4 regions of the Janthinobacterium aestuarii genome follow, and region 1 is predicted to be linked to each of the others. Evidence: predicted binding sites of a transcription regulator. Region 1 holds the regulator's gene; each other region holds the start of a gene.
The links. The regulator FNR, encoded in region 1, switches genes on or off when oxygen is low (the NO sensors DNR and NnrR bind a similar motif). The targets are predictions, from matches to a motif close to TTGATNNNNATCAA.
Positions count from the first base shown of each region.

Region 1 (4,529 bases):
CAGTTCACCGATTTCAAACGCTTGAAGCTGTTGACGGCCGTGATGCCGCGGCTGTTGGTGCTGACCATGCTGCCTTCGCCATCTTCCTTCAGCAGCTGGGTGGTCGTCAGGTTGGCGTTCGGCTGGCGCGGCTGCAGCAAGCGGCTGGTATCGGGATGCAGCACGTAGCGCGGCACGGCGCCGCGCGTGAGGATGAAGTAATAGCCGCTCTTGCCGATCTTTTCCGAGCGCAGGCGTCCCAGCAGGTTGTCCTTGTACAGGCGCAGCACGCCGATCACCACGCCGGCCACCTGGCCATCGGCGGCCAGCACGGGCGCGACCATCTGCACGATGGGCATGCCGCTCGACTTGCCGAGCATCGGCTCGGTGATCATGGGCTGGCGCGTGCGCAGCACGGTCTGGAAATACTCGCGCTCGGCAACGTTGATGCCCGTGCGCCCCGCCACTTCCGGCATGTCGGCCACGACGGCGCCATGCGCGTCGAGCACCAGCACGTCGTCGAACAGCACCAGCATCGAGCGGCGCGAATAGTATTCGCGCAATTGGGCCGGCTGGGCCATCAGTTCCGGCGGCTGCTGCCTGGCCGTCAGGGTGACGATCTGCAGCAGCATGCCCAGCTTGTCGTCGAGCTCGGCAGCGGTGCGGCTGATCAGGGACGACTGCTGGCTCAGCAGTACTCGCGTGAAGTCGTCGCGCATATGCTGCACCTGGATCATGGTGACCAGCGCGATCATGGCGATCGAGGTCAGGCTGGTGGCCAGCGCGACTTTTGCTTTGATGCCGAGAGGCTTCATGATTTCCTTTTCAGTACCGGGCGGCACAGGCGGCAGATAATGCTGTTAGGAATTTTCCTATCAATACATCAAGTTGGCAAGCGGCGCCGCGCAAATGGCCCTCCCCGCATGGGCTTTTGACGATGTTGCCATATAATTAAAGTCGGAACGTCGTTTATTCGCCGAAATTGCGGTGAAATTGGCACACGGCAACCCTGTATGCAGTAAACTTGTTGTTGCATTTTCTAAAAGGTACCGACATGACTGAAGCGCTACTCACTCCAACCTTGCCCACAGTGACCGTGGAAGCGTTGCGTGCGCGATGCTCGACCTGCAGCATGCATCAATTGTGCCTGCCGATGGGCCTCGATATGGGCGACATGGACAGGCTGGACCAGATCATCGGCCGCCGCCGCAAGATCGTGCGCGGCGCCTCGCTGTTCCGCATCGGCGACTCGTTCCAGAACCTGTACGCGATCCGCCTGGGACACTTCAAGACGTACCAGATCAATCCGGGCGGCGAAGAGCAGGTGACGGGTTTCCAGATGGCCGGCGAACTGCTGGGCATGGACGCCATCAGCGCCGACCGCCACCACTGTAATGCGGTGGCGCTGGAAGACAGCGAAGTGTGTGAAATCCCGTTTTCCAGCCTGGAACAATTGCTGGGCAATATGCCGACCCTGCTGCGGCATTTCCACCGCATGATGAGCCAGGAAATCACGCGCGAGCAAAGCGTGATGCTGTTGCTGGGCAATATGCAGGCGACGCAGCGTTTTGCCGCCTTCATCGTCAACCTGGCGTCGCGCTATGAGGCGCGCGGCTATTCGAGCAGCAAATTCCAGCTGCGCATGTCGCGCGAGGAAATCGGCAACTACCTGGGCCTGACCATCGAGAGCGTCAGCCGTTTATTGTCGAAATTCAAGAAGGAAGGCTGGCTGCGCGTCTCGAACCGCGAGATCGAGATCCTGCAGCCTGCCAAGCTGAAAGCCATTACAGCCGGTACCGACGTCTGCAAGTAAGGCTTATAGCTCTTCGTCCGCATGCAGCGCGATGCTGCGCTGCACGGGCCAGGTCCAGATGCCGGACAGGCGCCACTCGCGCTTGTCGTTTTCCACCAGCACTTGCCAGCGGCTGCGCTCGAGCATCGGCAGCGCGACCGAGAAATTGCCGGCCGCATCGGGCTGCACCAGCAGCTTGATATCCTTTTCCGGCAAAGTCGCATGCGCCAAGTGCAGCTGCAACGGCCCCTGATAGGCCTTGCCGAAGCTGTGCACGGAACCGCTCAGGCGCGCTGACGCCACGTCGTACGCCAGGCTCGTCTCCATGGCCAGGTCGCTGGCGATCGTGTCGCGCTTCAAATCCTGGTTGATCGCCTTGCCCTGCTTGTAATAATCGCCCACCACCAGCGCATCGGGCTGCGTAAAGGCGATATAGCCCATGAAGCTGCCGACGACCACGGACAGGCCGGGACCGATCATCAGCAGCCATGGCCAGCGATGCTTGTACCACGGTGCAACGGGAGGCTGCAGTTTCAGACTGTCGGACATGGTATTTCTCCTCTGTAAACGGCCAGCCCCCGTGCGGGGACCGGCCTTCCTGCATTAACGCGGCACGATGAAGACCGCGCTTTCACGCACATGCAGCGACGGGTCGTCCAGCGATTGCAATTCGATCGCAATCTTGTTCGACCCCTTCTCGCCCACGCCGTGCGGCACGCGCAGGCGGATCGGCCAGCCCAGCGTTTCCGTCGGCTGCAAGGTCACTTCTTCGCGCGTCAGCAAGGTCAGGCCCGGCAAGCCGGAGGCGCTGATCTTGAAATGCTGGCTTTGCTCGGACGTGTTCATGATCTGCAGGCGGTAGACGTTTTCGATCATGCCGTCTTCCACTTCGCGTCCCATCGAACCGCGGTCGCGGATCACGTCCATTTTCAGGGGCGTGCGCAGGGCCAGCGAGGTACATACGGCGATGATGATCAGGGCAAGGATGGAAGTGTAGATCAGGACGCGCGGGCGCATGGCGCGCTGGCGTATCTGCTTCGAATTGAAGTTGTTTTCCATCGCATGGTCGGTGCTGTAGCGTATCAGGCCACGCGGCCGCTCGACCTTGTCCATCACGCTGTTGCAGGCATCGACGCAGGCGGCGCAGCCGATGCATTCATACTGCAGGCCGTTGCGGATATCGATGCCGGTCGGACACACCTGCACGCACAGGGTGCAGTCGATGCAATCGCCCAGCTTGTCGTTGTTGCCGGCCTTCTTGCTCATGGCGCCGCGTGGTTCGCCGCGCTTGGCATCGTAGGTGATGATCAGGGTGTCCTGGTCGAACATGGCGCTCTGGAAGCGCGCGTAGGGGCACATGTATTTGCACACCTGCTCGCGCAGCCAGCCCGCGTTGCCGTAGGTTGCCAGGCTGTAGAACAGGACCCAGAACCATTCCCAGGGACCGAAATTGAGGGTGGTCACCTCGCGCGCCAGTTCCTTGATCGGTGTGAAGTAGCCGACAAAGGTAAAGCCCGTCCATAGGGCGATGGCGCCCCATACCACATGCTTGGCCGTCTTCTTGAATGCCTTGCGCACGGACGGGCCCTGCTTGTCGAGGGCCATGCGCGCGCTGCGCGTGCCCTCGATGCGGCGTTCGACCCACAGGAAAATTTCCGTGTATACCGTTTGCGGGCAAGAGAACCCGCACCACACCCGCCCGGCAATGGCCGTGACGAGGAACAACAAATACGCACAGATGATCAGCAGGGCCGCCAGATAGATGAAATCCTGGGGCCACAGCACGACGCCGAAAATGTAGAACTTGCGCGTGGTCAAGTCGAACAGCAGGGCTTGCCTGCCATTCCAGGTCAACCACGGCAAGCCGTAGAACGCGAGCTGGGTAAGCCATACGCATACCCATCGCCAGGTAGCGTAGCGTCCTTTGGCCTCGCGAGGGTAGATCTGCTCGCGGGCCGCATACATCTTGATAACTTGAGGTTCCATTACATCATTTCACGGGCGTCTGAGGATTCGACAGGCTCCAGACATACGCCGACAGCACGTGTACCTTGGATTCGCCGAGGAAATCGCTGAAGGCCGGCATGGTGTTGCTGCGTCCCTTGCGTACGGTTTCCATGATGGTATCGGCGCTGCCGCCGTACAGCCAGACCTTGTCCGTCAGATTCGGCGCGCCCAGCATCTGGTTGCCCTTCGCATCGGCGCCATGACAGGCCATGCAGGCGCCAAACTTGGCTTTGCCCAGCACGGACTTGACGGGATCCGAGGTCGAACCGGACAGGCTCAGCACATAATGGGCCACGTTCTCGACATCCTTTTCGGAACCGAGGGCGGCGCCCATCGGTGGCATCTGCCCATTGCGGCCGTGCAGGATGGTGGCCTTGATGATGTCGGGTTCGCCGCCATACAGCCAGTCCTTGTCCGTCAGGTTGGGGAAGCCCTTGTTGCCGCGTGCATCCGAACCGTGGCATTGCGCGCAGTAGGTCAGGAACAGGCGCTGGCCGATGGCTTGCGCTTGCGGATCGGCGGCCACCGTCTTCAAGTCCTGGCTCAGGTACTTGTTGAACAGGGGGCCGTAGTCGGCTTCCGCCTTCTTCAGCTCTTCCTCGTACTGGCCCGTCGATTTCCAGCCCAGGCTGCCGGCATAGTTGCCCAGGCCCGGATACAGGAACAGGTAGGCCAGCGCGAAGACGATGGTGATGTAGAACAGCCACATCCACCAGCGCGGCATCGGCGTATTGAGTTCCTTCAAGTCCTC
Region 1 covers NZ_CP142523.1:274,042-278,570, reverse strand. Annotated here, with positions in the region: gene OPV09_RS01180 (response regulator) at 1-794, opposite strand, end outside; gene fnr (fumarate/nitrate reduction transcriptional regulator Fnr) at 1,034-1,792, shown strand; gene OPV09_RS01170 (FixH family protein) at 1,796-2,320, opposite strand; gene ccoG (cytochrome c oxidase accessory protein CcoG) at 2,375-3,757, opposite strand; gene ccoP (cytochrome-c oxidase, cbb3-type subunit III) at 3,762-4,529, opposite strand, start outside.

Region 2 (4,529 bases), 730 kb from region 1:
ACAGGATAGGCTGCAGCACGGCCGCACCCAGGGCGGCGCTGCGGGCGCCGCTCCAGCCCGTTTGCGGGTCGGGATCGTTGGCATTGTCCTTGAACGGCAATTCCAGGGTCAGCGACAGGCAGCCGAAGGCGTGCGTGATATGGGGCGAACCCATGGCCAGCACTTCCGGCGTGAACGGGCCGTCTTCGTAGCCGTGCTCATCCTGGAAGTCGGGGCTGGCCACCTTGAAGTCGGCGATGAAGCGGTCTTGCTCGGCCTTTTGTGCTGGCGTGAAATTTTCCAGCGCATCGCTGCCGGCCACGAAGACGTAAGGCAAACCTTCGTCGCCATGCACGTCGAGGAAGAGGTCGCAGCCGATTTCATGCATTTTCTGTTTCACCAGGAATACTTCCGGGCTGCGCTCCATCGTCGGCGTCATCCATTCGCGGTTCAGGTTGGCGCCGGCCGCGTTGGTGCGCAGGTTGCCATGCACGGAACCGTCCGGGTTCATGTTCGGCACCACGTAGAAGACGGCGTCCTGCAGGCACTGGCGGGCAAACGGATTGGCCTGGTCCAGCAAGGCTTCGAGCATGCCTTCGACAAACCATTCGGCCATCGTTTCACCGGGATGCTGGCGCGCGATGATCCAGACTTTTTTCTCGGCATCGGCGTCGCCGACCACCAGCAGATTCATGTCGCGGCCTTCGATGGTGCTGCCCAGGTCGATCAGGCGCACCAGCGGCGACGCTTGCGCGCTGTCGATCAGGGCCAGGTGGCGGTCCCATGGGTACGGCTCGAAGTAGGCGTAGTACACGCTTTCTTCTTCGGGCGTATGTTCGATCGTCATCACGGTGCCGTCAAAGCTGGTCGGCACGCGGAACCAGGTTTCGCGGTCGTAGCTGGCGACGGCCTGGTAATCTTTCCAGCCGTCCGGGTAGGCCGACTTGCCTGCGTTCATGAAGCGGATCGTGCACGCCTCGCCTTGCGCGCCTTGCAGGCGGAAGTAAAACCACTGCGTGATGTCGGCGTGGGAATCCTTGCGGATGTTCAGCTCGATGGAGTGGGCATCGTCGGCGCGCAGCACCTCGATCGCGCCGGCGTCGAATTGCTGGCTGATTTTAATGGTCATGAGTGTTCCTGATAAAAACGTATGGGTTTTGCATCGTGTGCAATGGCCCGATGATACCCGTTTTACCCGTGCCTTTGTGCTGGCGCAAACGATGACGGACATGCTTTGCTAACGTGGAAGCTCCAACATGGGAGATCATCATGGATGACAACGGCAAACACATACGCGAACTGGAAAAGAAAGTCAGCGCCCTCAGCGACGCCCTGGCGCATCTGGGCAAGGGCACGACCTTGCAGGAATTGCTGCGCATCATACGTTTCCCCGGCTATACGACGCCGGCCGAATACACGTTCAACGTCGCCATCCTCGACACCATGCTGGTGCAGGCCAACGCGCTGGAAAAGCTGGGGCAGGATTTGCTGGCAGGGGCGAAGCAAGTGGTGGCGAAGCAGTGAACGCCTGAGAAAATGTCCATGGCGGCGTTGCGTTGCCTTGGCGTACTAGTCGTACTGCCTGCGGCCACGCGCCTGGCCCTGAACATTTTTCAGACGTTCAAGTAGTCAGACCGCCAAATCGTTCGTAGAACCACGGCTCGACGTTCGGCGCCTGCGCATCCTCGCGCCGCAATGTCGCCAGGATATGTTCCTCGGCCGCCGCATACGTGATGCGGTACAGGTCGCGCGCCAGCGTATACGCTTGCGTGCCGGGCCACGGTTCGGGTAGCAGTTCGACGGGCAGTTGCGGGTCGTGCAACTGCACGCGGCGGTAGGCGTGCGTCAGCAGCGAGCGGATGACGAACGCCTGCTCCGCGTCGAACACGGGTTCTTCTTGCAGCAGGGTCAGCAGCGGCTGGAAGCTGGCGATGAATTTTTCGTAGCCGGCCATCACTTCCGACAAGTCCCAGCAGTCGCCCACCATGTCGCGCAGGGGGCGCGTGCTCACGCCCGGCAATTCCGTGGTGTGGCAGACGTACAGCTTGCCCTGCACCTCGTTGCGCACGAGGATATCTTCCAGCGCTTCCGCATTGCTGGCGGGGTGGCCGAAGATGCCGGGAGAAATCAAACCATAGCCGGCCCACAATAATTCCTTGCGCAGCGCTCCCCGCTCGGCGGCGCCGATGCTGCCGGCCGGTCCGATCACCAGGGTCCAGCTGCCATCCCAATGCACGACCAGTGGCGCATAGATGCGGCGGTAAGCGCGTTCGAAGCGGGCCAGCGCCTCCGGGCGTATCGTATAGGCGCTGCGGCGGCCGTCGCGTTGCGAGCTGAGCCAGCCTTCCTGCGCCAGGCGGAACACGCTGGTGCGCAATAGCCGGTCATTGACGCCGAATGGCGCCAGCAGTTCGATCAGGCTGCCCAGCCAGATGGCGCCGCCGCGCGGCACGATGGCGTCGCCAAAGATGGTCATCACCAGGGACTTCGAGCGCGGTGGGTCGCTTTCCAGGAAATCGGCTATCCATGCCGTGCAGCGGGTGTTCTTCATGTGGTTCCGGTCTGGCCGTGTTGCGGTCGAATCAATAAAAGCAGCAGTTTACTTGGCTGCGCGGGTAGCGCGGCAATAATTTGCCGGAAGCGCTGGTGGCGCTTTATGGTGTTTTCTCATAAGCAATATCATACGCACAAAAAAGCGGCACAAGATACGATTTTTTAAAATGATTCATATCAAGTGTATGCAAATCGTTTTTTGTATCGTATTATCTGTTCATCGCACCGCGTTGCTGCGCAAAATCAAAGACATGGGAGACACATCATGTACGCACAAATGGTTGAAACCGGCCTCAAGAACGTCCGTTCCCTCGACGACATGGGTCAAGAAGAGCGCGCTTTCCAGGCGCGCATCGACGAAGGCATCAAGATCGAGGCCAAGGACTGGATGCCGGACGCCTACCGCAAGACCCTGATCCGCCAGATTTCGCAGCACGCGCACTCGGAAATCGTCGGCCAATTGCCCGAAGGTAACTGGGTCACGCGCGCACCGACCCTGAAACGCAAGTCCATCCTGCTGGCGAAGATCCAGGACGAAGCGGGCCACGGCCTGTACCTGTACAGCGCTGCGGAAACGTTAGGCGTATCGCGCGACGACTTGCTGGCCGCCTTGCACTCGGGCAAAGCCAAATATTCGAGCATCTTCAACTATCCGACCCTGTCGTGGGCCGACATGGGCGCCATCGGCTGGCTCGTTGACGGCTCCGCCATCATCAACCAGATTCCCCTGTGCCGCTGCTCATACGGTCCATATGCGCGCGCCATGATTCGCGTCTGCAAGGAAGAATCGTTCCATGCGCGCCAGGGCTACGACATCATGATGTCGCTGTGCAAGGGCACGCCCGAGCAGAAAGCCATGGCGCAGGATGCCTTGAACCGCTGGTGGTGGCCATCCTTGATGATGTTCGGCCCGTCCGACGCCGCCTCCGTCAACAGCGCCCAGTCGGCGCAATGGCGTATCAAGCTGTTTTCGAACGATGAACTGCGCCAGCGCATGGTCGACCAGACCGTGCCGCAAATCGAATACCTGGGCTTGACCGTGCCCGATCCCGACCTGAAGTTCAATGCGGAGACGGGCCACTATGAATTCGGCGAGATCGACTGGTCCGAGTTCAACAACGTCCTGAAGGGCAATGGCCCGTGCAACCGCGAACGCCTGCAAACGCGCGTGAAAGCGTACGAAGACGGCGCATGGTTCCGCGATGCCTTGGTCGCGTATGCAGACAAGCAAGCTGCTAACAAAGCGGCAGCGTAATTACATAAGACAGATAGGGGATAGCAACATGAGCAAAGAATGGCCATTGTGGGAAGTTTTCATCCGCAGCCAGCACGGCCTGGCGCACAAGCATGTGGGCAGCCTGCACGCTTCCGACGCCACCATGGCGGTCAACCATGCGCGCGACGTCTACACGCGCCGCAATGAAGGCGTGAGCATCTGGGTGGTGCGTGCGGCCGATATCGTCGCCAGCAGCCCCGGCGACAAGGGCGCCCTGTTCGAGCCGTCGAACAGCAAGGTGTACCGCCATCCCACCTTCTTCCCGATGCCGGAAGAAGTCAAGAACCTGTGATGGGAGCGCCTGCAATGGATGACAAGGTCAACTACCTCTTGCGCCTGGGCGACAACGCCCTGATCCTCAGCCAGCAGCTGTCGCAGCTGTGCGGCAAGGGGCCGGCGCTGGAAGAAGACATGGCGCTGACCAATGTGGCGCTGGACTTGCTGGGCCAGACGCGCTTGTGGTTCAGCTATGCGGCCGAACTGGAAAACGCGGGCCGCGACGAGGACGACATCGCCTTTTTGCGCGACGCCCACGACTTCAAGAACTGCCTGCTGGCCGAACAGCCGAACGGCAATTACGCCGACACCATGATGCGCCAGTTCTTCTTCGACAGCTGGCACTACTTCCAGCTGCTGGAACTGACGAAATCGGCGGACGCGCGCATCGTCGAAGTGGCGCAAAAGTCGATCAAGGAAGTCACGTATCACTTGCGCCGCAGCG
Region 2 covers NZ_CP142523.1:5,856,622-5,861,150, reverse strand. Annotated here, with positions in the region: gene OPV09_RS26400 (M14 family metallopeptidase) at 1-1,108, opposite strand, end outside; gene OPV09_RS26395 (hypothetical protein) at 1,249-1,503, shown strand; gene paaX (phenylacetic acid degradation operon negative regulatory protein PaaX) at 1,601-2,530, opposite strand; gene paaA (1,2-phenylacetyl-CoA epoxidase subunit PaaA) at 2,798-3,787, shown strand; gene paaB (1,2-phenylacetyl-CoA epoxidase subunit PaaB) at 3,816-4,100, shown strand; gene paaC (1,2-phenylacetyl-CoA epoxidase subunit PaaC) at 4,100-4,529, shown strand, end outside.
Region 2: paaA (1,2-phenylacetyl-CoA epoxidase subunit PaaA) is a predicted target of FNR. The motif match lies at 2,700-2,713, and genes of this name have one in related genera.

Region 3 (4,529 bases), 1.3 Mb from region 1:
GCGCCACCTGAGCGTGGGCGAACTGTTCTGCGCCGGAGGCGCCCTGCTGCTGGCCGCCGCCATCGCCGCCGCCCTGCTCACGGATATTGCGCGCATCGCAAGCACCGATTACATCACCCAAGCTTGAGGACGTCTCACCATGGATAAAACACAGCAAGCTGCCTTGAAAGCAGCTTACCGGCAACAAGCACCCGCACTGGGCATCATCGCGCTGCGCCACCTGCCCAGCGGCCGCACCCTGCTCGAACGCAGCCGCAACGCGCCCGGCGCGCTGAACCGCCACCGTTTCGAACTCGCGCTGGGCTCGCACCGCAATGCGCGCCTGCAGGCGGACTGGCGGCGCGACGGCGAGGCGGTTTTCCGCTTCGACATCATCGACACCGTCAAGGCATCGGCCGATCCCGGTTTCGATGCGGACGCCGAGCTGGACGCCCTGCTGGCGCTGCACCAGGCGCAGCTGCTCGATCAAGGGCAATCACGCTATTGAGCGGCCATGCTTTACACTTGCGCACTCACGCACTACGCACCATGCAGCAAATGAAAAGGATGTCATGACCGATCTCACTCCCCCGCCGCCGGACGGCGGCAGCGCGCTGGACTTTTGCCTGCGCCTGGCGCGCGCCCAGGCCATGCTCGTGCGCCGCTTCGACAGCACCCTGGGCAATCTGCATGGCTTGAGCTTTGGCGATTATCAATTGCTGTACCACTTGCAGCGGGCACCCGGCGGACGCCTGCGCCGCATCGACCTGGCCGAGCGCCTGGCGCTGACGGCGTCCGGCATCACGCGCTCGCTGATGCCGCTGGAAAAAATCGGTCTGGTGGCGCGCCAGGCCGATGCGCGCGATGCCCGCGTCGGCTACGCCGCCATCACGGCCGCGGGACTGGAATTGCTGACGCATGCGAATACGACGGCGCAGACGCTGGGCCAGGAATTGCTGGGTAATGCCAGCGCGGAACAGCTGGCGCCCCTGTCCCTGCTATTGAACGGCATCGCCGGCAACCAGCCCGGGCAAGGCTGAGGTCTACACCAGCGCCAGCTTGCGCAGGCGCCGCGTCGATGGCCAGCGCGCCATGCCCGTCTCGTCGCGGATGGCGGCGCAGGCGGCCAGCACCCTGGCGCACTCGTCCTCGCGCAAGCCCGCATTCAGGGTCAGGCGCACCAGCGAGCGGTTCTTCGGCGTGGCCGGCGCGCAGAAGACTGCGCCAAAGATGCCATGCCGTTCCAGCGCCTTGCGCAGGATCAGGGTATCGGGTTCGCTGCCCGCTTCCAGCGCGATGATCTGCTCGGTGCCGTCGCTGACGTTGTAGCCCAGATCCATCAGCCCCTGGCGCAACTGCACGCTGTGGCGGTGCAGCGCGGCGCGGCGGCCATCGGCGGCGCGGATGAAATCAAGCGCCGCATCGAACCACGCCAGCTCGTGTTCGAGCAGGCAGGAGCTGAAGATGGCGGGCCGCGAAGCGGACAAAAAATATCCTTTGAAACGGCCCGAACAGGTAATCAGCCCGGCCCGGCCCGCAAACGCCTTGGCCAGCGACGCCGTGCGGAAATGCACGCGCTCGGCCAGGCCCAGCTCCACCACCAGCCCCGCGCCCTGCGGGCCATGCGTGCCCAGCGAGTGCGACTCGTCGACGATCAGCATGCTGCCGCTGCGCTCGGCGATTTCCACCATCTCCAGCAGCGGCGCCACGCTGCCATTCGTACTGTACAGCGCATCGACGATGATGATGCCGGGGCCATGCTTGTCGATCTGGCGCTGCAGGTGGGTGCCATCGTTGTGCAGAAAAGCAACAGGCACGGCTTGCGCCGATTGCACGCCCTCCCACAGCGAAGCGTGCGCCTGCATATCGAGGTACACGGGGATGCCGGGCCCGGCCAGGCTTTGCAGCAAGCCCACATTGGCGGCCCAGCCCGACTGCGCCAGCACGCACGCTTCGCTGCCCAGATAGTCCGCGAATTTTTGTTCCAGCCGGTGCTGGCGGCTGCCTTCCTGCAGGAAGACGGACGACATCAGCATGGCGCCGCCGCCCTGCAAGACGCGCGCCTGGGCCGCCAGCAGCGCCGCCTCGCCGGCGATGTTCAGGTAATCATTACCTGCCAGCATGACCGCACTGGCCGGCATGGCTTGCCATTCATGCAAATGCTGGCCGCCAAGCAGCTTCTCGATGCGCTCGACGTAGTGTTCATCCATGCGCGCATGCACGAAGGCGGGCATCCGTTGTTCGGCGTGGATGGCGCGGGACGACAGGGGGGAAATGGCGTTTAACATAGGAACTCCTGATTGGTTGCGAGGGAACTACCGCATCCAACATGCGCGAGCCATCGGGCAAGAGTTTGATACAGCTCAACAGTTATGCCGATATCCTGCTGATACAGAGGGAACCCGCCGATCATGTTGCATTGACACGCCTCAACGAACGCGCCCCCTGATCATGAAGCATGCGCAGTCCCCTTCCGGAAAACGATGGCAAGGCAAGCTGCTCCAGCCTTTCCTGCATTTCCACGACGCCATCGAACACACGCCTGTGCGGCGCGCACAGGTGCGTAAGCTGGCGCTCATCGGTGCGCTGGGCATGCCCCTGTACTACGCGCTGTGGCATTATTTTTTTCCGCAGGAATATGAATCGCCGCTGCTGCGCATCGTGGCGGCGCTGCTGTTCCTGCCCGCGCTATGGCCCGACCGCTTCAGCAATACCTGGTTCAGCGTCTACCTGTTCCTGGGTCTGACCTTCGAACTGCCGTTTTTCTTCACGTATATGTTCCTGATGAACCATGCCTCGACCATGTGGGTGCATTCGCTGCTGGTGGCGCTGGTCGTGCTGTTTCACTTCGATACACGCATCGCCATACTCGCCTACCTGAGCGGCACCCTGCTGGCCTGCCTGGCGTTTGCCGTGGCCGGCGATCCCGCCTTCCTGCTCAGCGGCGGCGTCTTGCAGCAATTGCCCGTGCACTGGTTCACGATTGCCGTGCTGTCCGTGGTCAAGGTGGGGCGCAACGTGGGCGCGCAAGAGAAACTGGCCGGGCTGGCGGCTGGCCTGGGCAGCGTGGCGCACGAATTGCGCACGCCCCTCGTCAGCGTCGAGGCGAACGTGCGCGGGCTGCAGCGCGGGCTACAGCAAAACATGCAAGACCAGCCACCCGACGCGGCCAGCCTGGAAGCGCTGGCGCGCATCCAGTTCGAAGTGCGCCATATGCACCACATGATCGATCTGTTCCTGCTCAGTGCCAGCGCCGTCAACCGCAAGCTCGAAGCGAATGAAGCGGTGGCCATGCACGACAGCGTGGCGGCCGTACTGCGCCGCTATCCGTTTACCAGCACGGCCCAGCGCGACATCGTCAAGGTCGATGTGCGCGCCGATTTCACGTTTCCCGGCCAGTCGGAACTGTGCGTGGTGATCCTGCTCAACCTGCTGCGCAATGCCTTGAAAAGCATCCACCGCGCGGGCAAGGGCCGCGTGCGCATCATCATCGATGGCGCCCATCCCGTGCCGCGCCTGCTGTTCATCGACACGGGCTGCGGCATCGCCACCAGCCGCCTGCCGCTGATCTTCGACCGCTTCTATTCCTATCCCTCGCACAACGGCAGCGGCATCGGCCTGGCCCTGTGCCGGCAAATCATGCAAGCCTGGCAGGCGCGCATCCGCTGCGTCGCGCGCGAAGGCGCCTACGCCATCTTCGTGCTGGAATTTCCCCAGCCCCTGCCCGTGCCCACGCACAACCGTTTTCCATCCATCCACCGCGCGAGGTGACGCATGCAACTGCCCGTCTACACCCATCCGACCCTGACCGTACTGATCGACGACAGCGATTCCTTCCTGAAAAGCCTGGCGTTCCAGCTCGATCCCGGCCTGGCGCGCAAGACTTTTCACGACACCAGCAGCGCCCTGCACTGGCTGCGCCAGAGTGCGCAACCGGGCGAAACGCCGCTGCACGTGAACTTCGACACGCAAAACCTGCCGCCCGACCAATGCAACGTGGCGCTCGATATCGAACGCATCTGGCGCATCAGCGGCCAGGCGCAGCGCTTTGCCGTGCCCTCCGTGCTGGTGGTCGATTATTCGATGCCGCAGATGAATGGCCTGGAATTTTGCGAGGCCGTGCGCGATCTGCCGTGCAAGAAGATTTTATTTACGGGGGCGGCCGATGAAAAAGTGGCCGTGACGGCCTTCAACCGGGGCTTGATTGACCGCTACATCAAGAAAAGCGACGACGATGCGCTCGACATCCTGGAACAGGAAATCGTGGCCTTGCAGCGCGAATTCTTCCTGCAGCAAACGGAGACCGTGCGCGACTTGCTGATGCTGCACGATTACACTTTCCTGCAAGACGAGGCGCTGGCCGCCGTCGTGCACGAGCTGTGCCAGCGCCATGGCTTTGTCGAATACTATATTTTCCCCAATCCCAGCGGCATCCTGTTCTTCACGCGCGACGGCCACGCCAAGCTGATGATCATCGAGACGGAACGCAGCCTGCACACGCAATATGAAATGGCGCGCGACAGCGACGCGCCCGAGTCATTGCTGCTGGC
Region 3 covers NZ_CP142523.1:5,271,803-5,276,331, forward strand. Annotated here, with positions in the region: gene OPV09_RS23725 (MFS transporter) at 1-127, shown strand, start outside; gene OPV09_RS23730 (GIY-YIG nuclease family protein) at 140-487, shown strand; gene OPV09_RS23735 (MarR family winged helix-turn-helix transcriptional regulator) at 552-1,019, shown strand; gene cqsA (alpha-hydroxyketone-type quorum-sensing autoinducer synthase) at 1,023-2,267, opposite strand; gene OPV09_RS23745 (HAMP domain-containing sensor histidine kinase) at 2,431-3,750, shown strand; gene OPV09_RS23750 (response regulator) at 3,754-4,529, shown strand, end outside.
Region 3: cqsA (alpha-hydroxyketone-type quorum-sensing autoinducer synthase) is a predicted target of FNR. The motif match lies at 2,333-2,346, and genes of this name have one in related genera.

Region 4 (4,529 bases), 3.1 Mb from region 1:
TGCTCGGCCAGCCGGGCCAGGTTCAGGGCGCGGTAGCGGGGCGACCGGCTTGCATCCGCGCCATCCGTACCGTTCACTGTATAAGGCACGCTGGCCTCGGCCACGCCGAGGATCGTGGGTTCGTGCTTGCCGCTGTCCTTGCTGCTCATCGTCGCTCCCTTGGATCTAGAATTTCAGCAGCGCGGCCGTCATGACCCCGCCGTACAGGACGAACAGGCTGCCCAGGCAGGCGCCAAAGCCATAGCGGGCGCGGCGGCGGCGTACCTGCTGCAGCGGCGTCCAGTTCATCGATACCGTGCCCAGCACGTTCAAGCCTGTGGCATCGCGCAGTTCGGAGGGGCTGAGGAAGGTGGGGCGCACCTGGCTGATGAGCAAGGCCGTGGCGACGCCGGCCACCAGGGCCGCGCCCAGCGCCGCGCTGAACAGCAGCGGGCGGTTCGGGCCGACGGGCGCATATTGCACCGTGGGCGGGTCGATGATCTTGAAGGCCATCATGTCGGTGGTGGAACTGAGTTCGCCCGACAGCTTGGCCGCTTCGCGCCGGCCGATCAGCTTTTCATAGTTTTCCTTGTTGATGATGTAGTCGCGGTTGAGCTGCGCCAGCTGCGATTCCACCTCGGGCACGGCATTGCTTTGCGCCAGCAGGCGCTCGTTGCGCGCGCTGTATTCCTGCACGCGGGCGCGGATGGCGGCCACCTTGGCGTCCGCATCCGTCAGCGCCACCTTCAGCTGCTGCAGCATGGGGCTGTAGTTCTTGCCCGGGTCGCCGGACGCCGCTTTCAGCTTGTTTTCCTCGATCTTGCGTTCTTCCAGCTGGGCCACCAGGCGCTTCGAGGCGATGATGTCGGGATGCAGTTCGGTAAATTGCATGCGCAGGCTGTCGAGGTTCTTGTTGATCGAGGCGATGCGCTCGTCGAGCTCGGGATTCGTGATGGCCGACGCGCTGGGCTCCAGGTCGAGCACGGGCTCGTCGCCCTCGATCTGGCTCTGGATGGCCTTGCGTGCCTGTTCCGCCTCGACCAGTTCCAGTTTGGCATTGTTCAGGCTATCGGACGACATCAGCAGCTGGCTGCCATAGTCGATGCCCTGGCGCGGCAGCAGCAGGTTGTTGCGGATCTTGAATTCCTTCACCAGGTTTTCCGCCGCGCTCAGCTTGTCCTCGTAATTCTTGATCTGCTCGTCGATGAACTGCACCGCCTTTTGCGAGTCGCCTTTCTTTCCCTGGAAACTGCCTTCGACAAAGATGGTCAGCAGGCTTTGCACGACGTCGCGCACGAGCTTGGGGTCGCGTCCGCTGTAGCTGATGGTGTAGATGTCATACGCGTTGGTGCCCGTGATCTTGATGCGGCTCATCAAGTTGTCCAGCTGGGCTTCGTGCTCGCGTACGGTCTTCGAGTCCAGGTCGAGGTCGACCATGCGCATGACGCGCTCCACGTTCGGGCGGCTGAGCAGGGTGCGGCTCATGATGGCCACCTGCTGTTCCGTGTTCGGCACGCTGGTCATGCCGGCCATCAGCGGCTTGAGGATGGTTTGCGTATCGACAAACACGCGCGCCGACGTCTGGTAATCGTCGGGCAGGGTGATCACCTTGATGAAGCCGCCGATGGCCACCAGCCACGCCACCAGCACCGCATGCCAGCGGTACTTCCAGATGCCTTTCAAGCCGGAAAGCAGTTGCTGTATCAATTCTTCCATGTCGCTTCCTTCAGGTAACGGTGCTGCCCGGTAGATGGGTTGGCGGCGCGGACAACGACGGCGTCTTGCAAGAAATACTTGCTTGTTGAGTAAGCAAAGTATAGGGCGGCTGTGGAGCAAGATTTCCCAAGATGATTGCTTCTTGATACGCCTCAAGGTTCACTTGCCGGGTTTTAATAATCATAGGAAGTTCGCGGCCCAGGCTGGTTCTGCGGGGCCGGCCATGGACGCGCATCGACTCGAAGAGGCTCCGCATGAATCCATTTCGCCGTGCATTTGTCTGCAACACGCTGGTCCTGGCGGGCGCCGCCAGCCTGCTGGGTGCCTGCCGCATGCGCCATCCGCTGGCGCCTTCCGACGACAGCGCCCCCATGCACGATTACCTGATCGGTCCGGGCGACTCCGTCAACATCATCGTCTGGCGCAATCCGGAAGTGTCGCTGACGGTGGCCGTGCGGCCGGACGGCAAGATCACCACGCCGCTGGTCGAGGATTTGCCCGCCAGCGGCAAGACATCGACCCAGCTGGCGCGCGACATCGAGCAAGCCTTGAGCAAGTTCATCCAGCAACCCGTGGTGACGGTGATCGTCACGAATTTCTCGGGACCGTATGGCGAGCAGATCCGCGTCATCGGCGAGGCGGCCAAGCCGCAGGCGCTGCCGTACCGGCTGGGCATGTCGCTGATGGACGTGCTCATCGCCGTGGGCGGCATCACCGATTTCGCGGCCGGCAACAAGGCCAGCATCATCCGCGTGCGCGAAGGCAACCAGCAGCAGTTGAGGGTGCGGCTCGACGATTTGCTGAAGGAAGGCGATATTTCGGCCAATGTCATGATGCGGCCGGGCGACGTGTTATTGATACCGGAAAGCTTTTTTTAACAGCAAGCTTATCAATATCAAAACAGCAATTATATTTGCCATTTTGTACTTATAGACAAATTTCATCGTGTTATTTTGCTATCCAAAGGTAAATTTCTTCTGTTTTTTTAGCTATTGCTGGGAACTTCTCCAGTTTTTCTCTTGTCACAAGGCATTGGCTTCAGTCCGTCTCGACGGCTGCCGATGAACGTGAGGACAAGATGAGCTTTGAAGATGAACCCATAATTTCCTTCGACACGCCAGGCAACTTCAGTGATCTGGTGGTGGGCGAGGGGCAGATCGACCCGGCCATGGAGCATGAGCTCGACCTGCAGCGCTTTCATATCCGCATGGCCAATTCGCGTGGCCGGCGCGAAGCGGCCAGTTTGCTGATCCGCAAGATGTACGGCTGGCGCGGCTATGCCGTCGATCCCTGCACCGCGCATGCGCTGAATAAAATCACGCTGTTCGCGGAAACGGCCGGCACCACCGTCGGCACCATGACCTTGTGCCTCGATAACGACGAGACGGGCTTGCCCGCCGATGAAAACTTTCGCGACAAGCTCGACGTCCTGCGCGAGCAAGGCCGGCGCCTGTGCGAACCGTCGCGCCTGGCCATCGACAAGGGCGTAAGCAAGCGTGTGTTTGCGGCGCTGATTCATATTTCTTATATCTATGCCCACAATATTCACGGCTTTACGGATTACGTGATTGAAGTCAACCCGCGCCACGTGGTGTTTTACAAGCGCATGCTGGGTTTCCAAGACTTCGGCGGCGAGCGCGAGTGCACGCGCGTGGGGGCGCCGGCCGTGCTGCTACGGCTGGACCTCGATTACATGGGGGCCCAGATCCGTAAATTCGGTGGCCTGATGGAACAGCATGGGGGTGAACGGTCGTTTTACCCCTTTTTTTTTCCGACATGGGATGAGCCCGGTATTACCGGCCGGCTGAGGCAGGGGCGCAACTGACGATTCATTTATTCTTCAGCAAGATCGCCTGCATGTGGCTGCCTGGAATCGCGTACGTGATGCCGCTGGGCGCGCTGATGGCGGCCTCTTTGAGGCCCTTGACGTACACCATGTTGACGATGCCGTAGACGAGACCGGTCTCGGGATCGAACAAGGGGCTGCCGCTGCTGCCCGGATACGCCGTCGCGTCCAGCTGGAACACGGTGTACGGCGCCTTTTGCAGCTGCGCCAGGCGCCGCACGTCGAGGCGCTGGGCGTTTTCGCTGGGCATGACCACCGGTGTCAGCGATGACACGGTGGCGCGGTGCGTCACGTGGCGCAGTCCGAGCAAGGTGCCCAGTGGAAATCCCGTAAAGGCCATGGCCTGGCCTTCGCGCACCGTGGCCGCGTCGCCCAGCGCCAGGGCGGGCAGGGGCGCGCCCGCCAGGCGCAGCAAGGCCAGGTCGTGTTCCGTGTCCAGCGCCTGGACCTTGGCGGGGCGAAATTGCGTTACTTCGCCCTGGCCCGTGAGTATGCCGATGACTTCGTTCGGATTGGCGTCAAGCAGTTTCTGGATCACATGGGCGCAAGTGAGCACGCTCAAGCCGTCACCGGTCACGAAACCCGTGCCGATGAAATTCATCGGTGGCGTGCGCGTTTTTTGCAGGCTGCCCACGCCGACGATCGATGGTTTGATGCGCGCGATGGTTTGCGCCAGCGGCGCATCGGCGCGGCACGGCGCGCTGGCCAAGGCCAGGCAAAACACGAGGGCGGACAAGCATGTAAACGGCAGGGCTTTCATGGCGGCGCACTTTCAACGTGAGGAGGTGGCACGGGCTGCAGCAGCGCGCACAGCAGCATCAGATAGCAGAGCAGGGCGATGCGCGGCACGTCGAGCAGGCTGTCGAACAGGCCGACGACGAGAAAACCCAGCAGGGCGGCGGCGCAGGCCAGCGCGCCTGCATCGCCGCGCGCGGTCTGGCGCAGCAGGCGGTGGCCGGCCAGAACCAGCAGGGCCAGCAAGGACAGG
Region 4 covers NZ_CP142523.1:3,439,073-3,443,601, forward strand. Annotated here, with positions in the region: gene OPV09_RS15225 (XrtA-associated tyrosine autokinase) at 1-149, opposite strand, end outside; gene OPV09_RS15230 (XrtA system polysaccharide chain length determinant) at 166-1,695, opposite strand; gene OPV09_RS15235 (XrtA/PEP-CTERM system exopolysaccharide export protein) at 1,950-2,573, shown strand; gene OPV09_RS15240 (N-acyl amino acid synthase FeeM domain-containing protein) at 2,774-3,520, shown strand; gene OPV09_RS15245 (serine protease) at 3,525-4,301, opposite strand; gene OPV09_RS15250 (hypothetical protein) at 4,298-4,529, opposite strand, start outside.
Region 4: OPV09_RS15230 (XrtA system polysaccharide chain length determinant) is a predicted target of FNR. The motif match lies at 1,838-1,851, and genes of this name have one in related genera.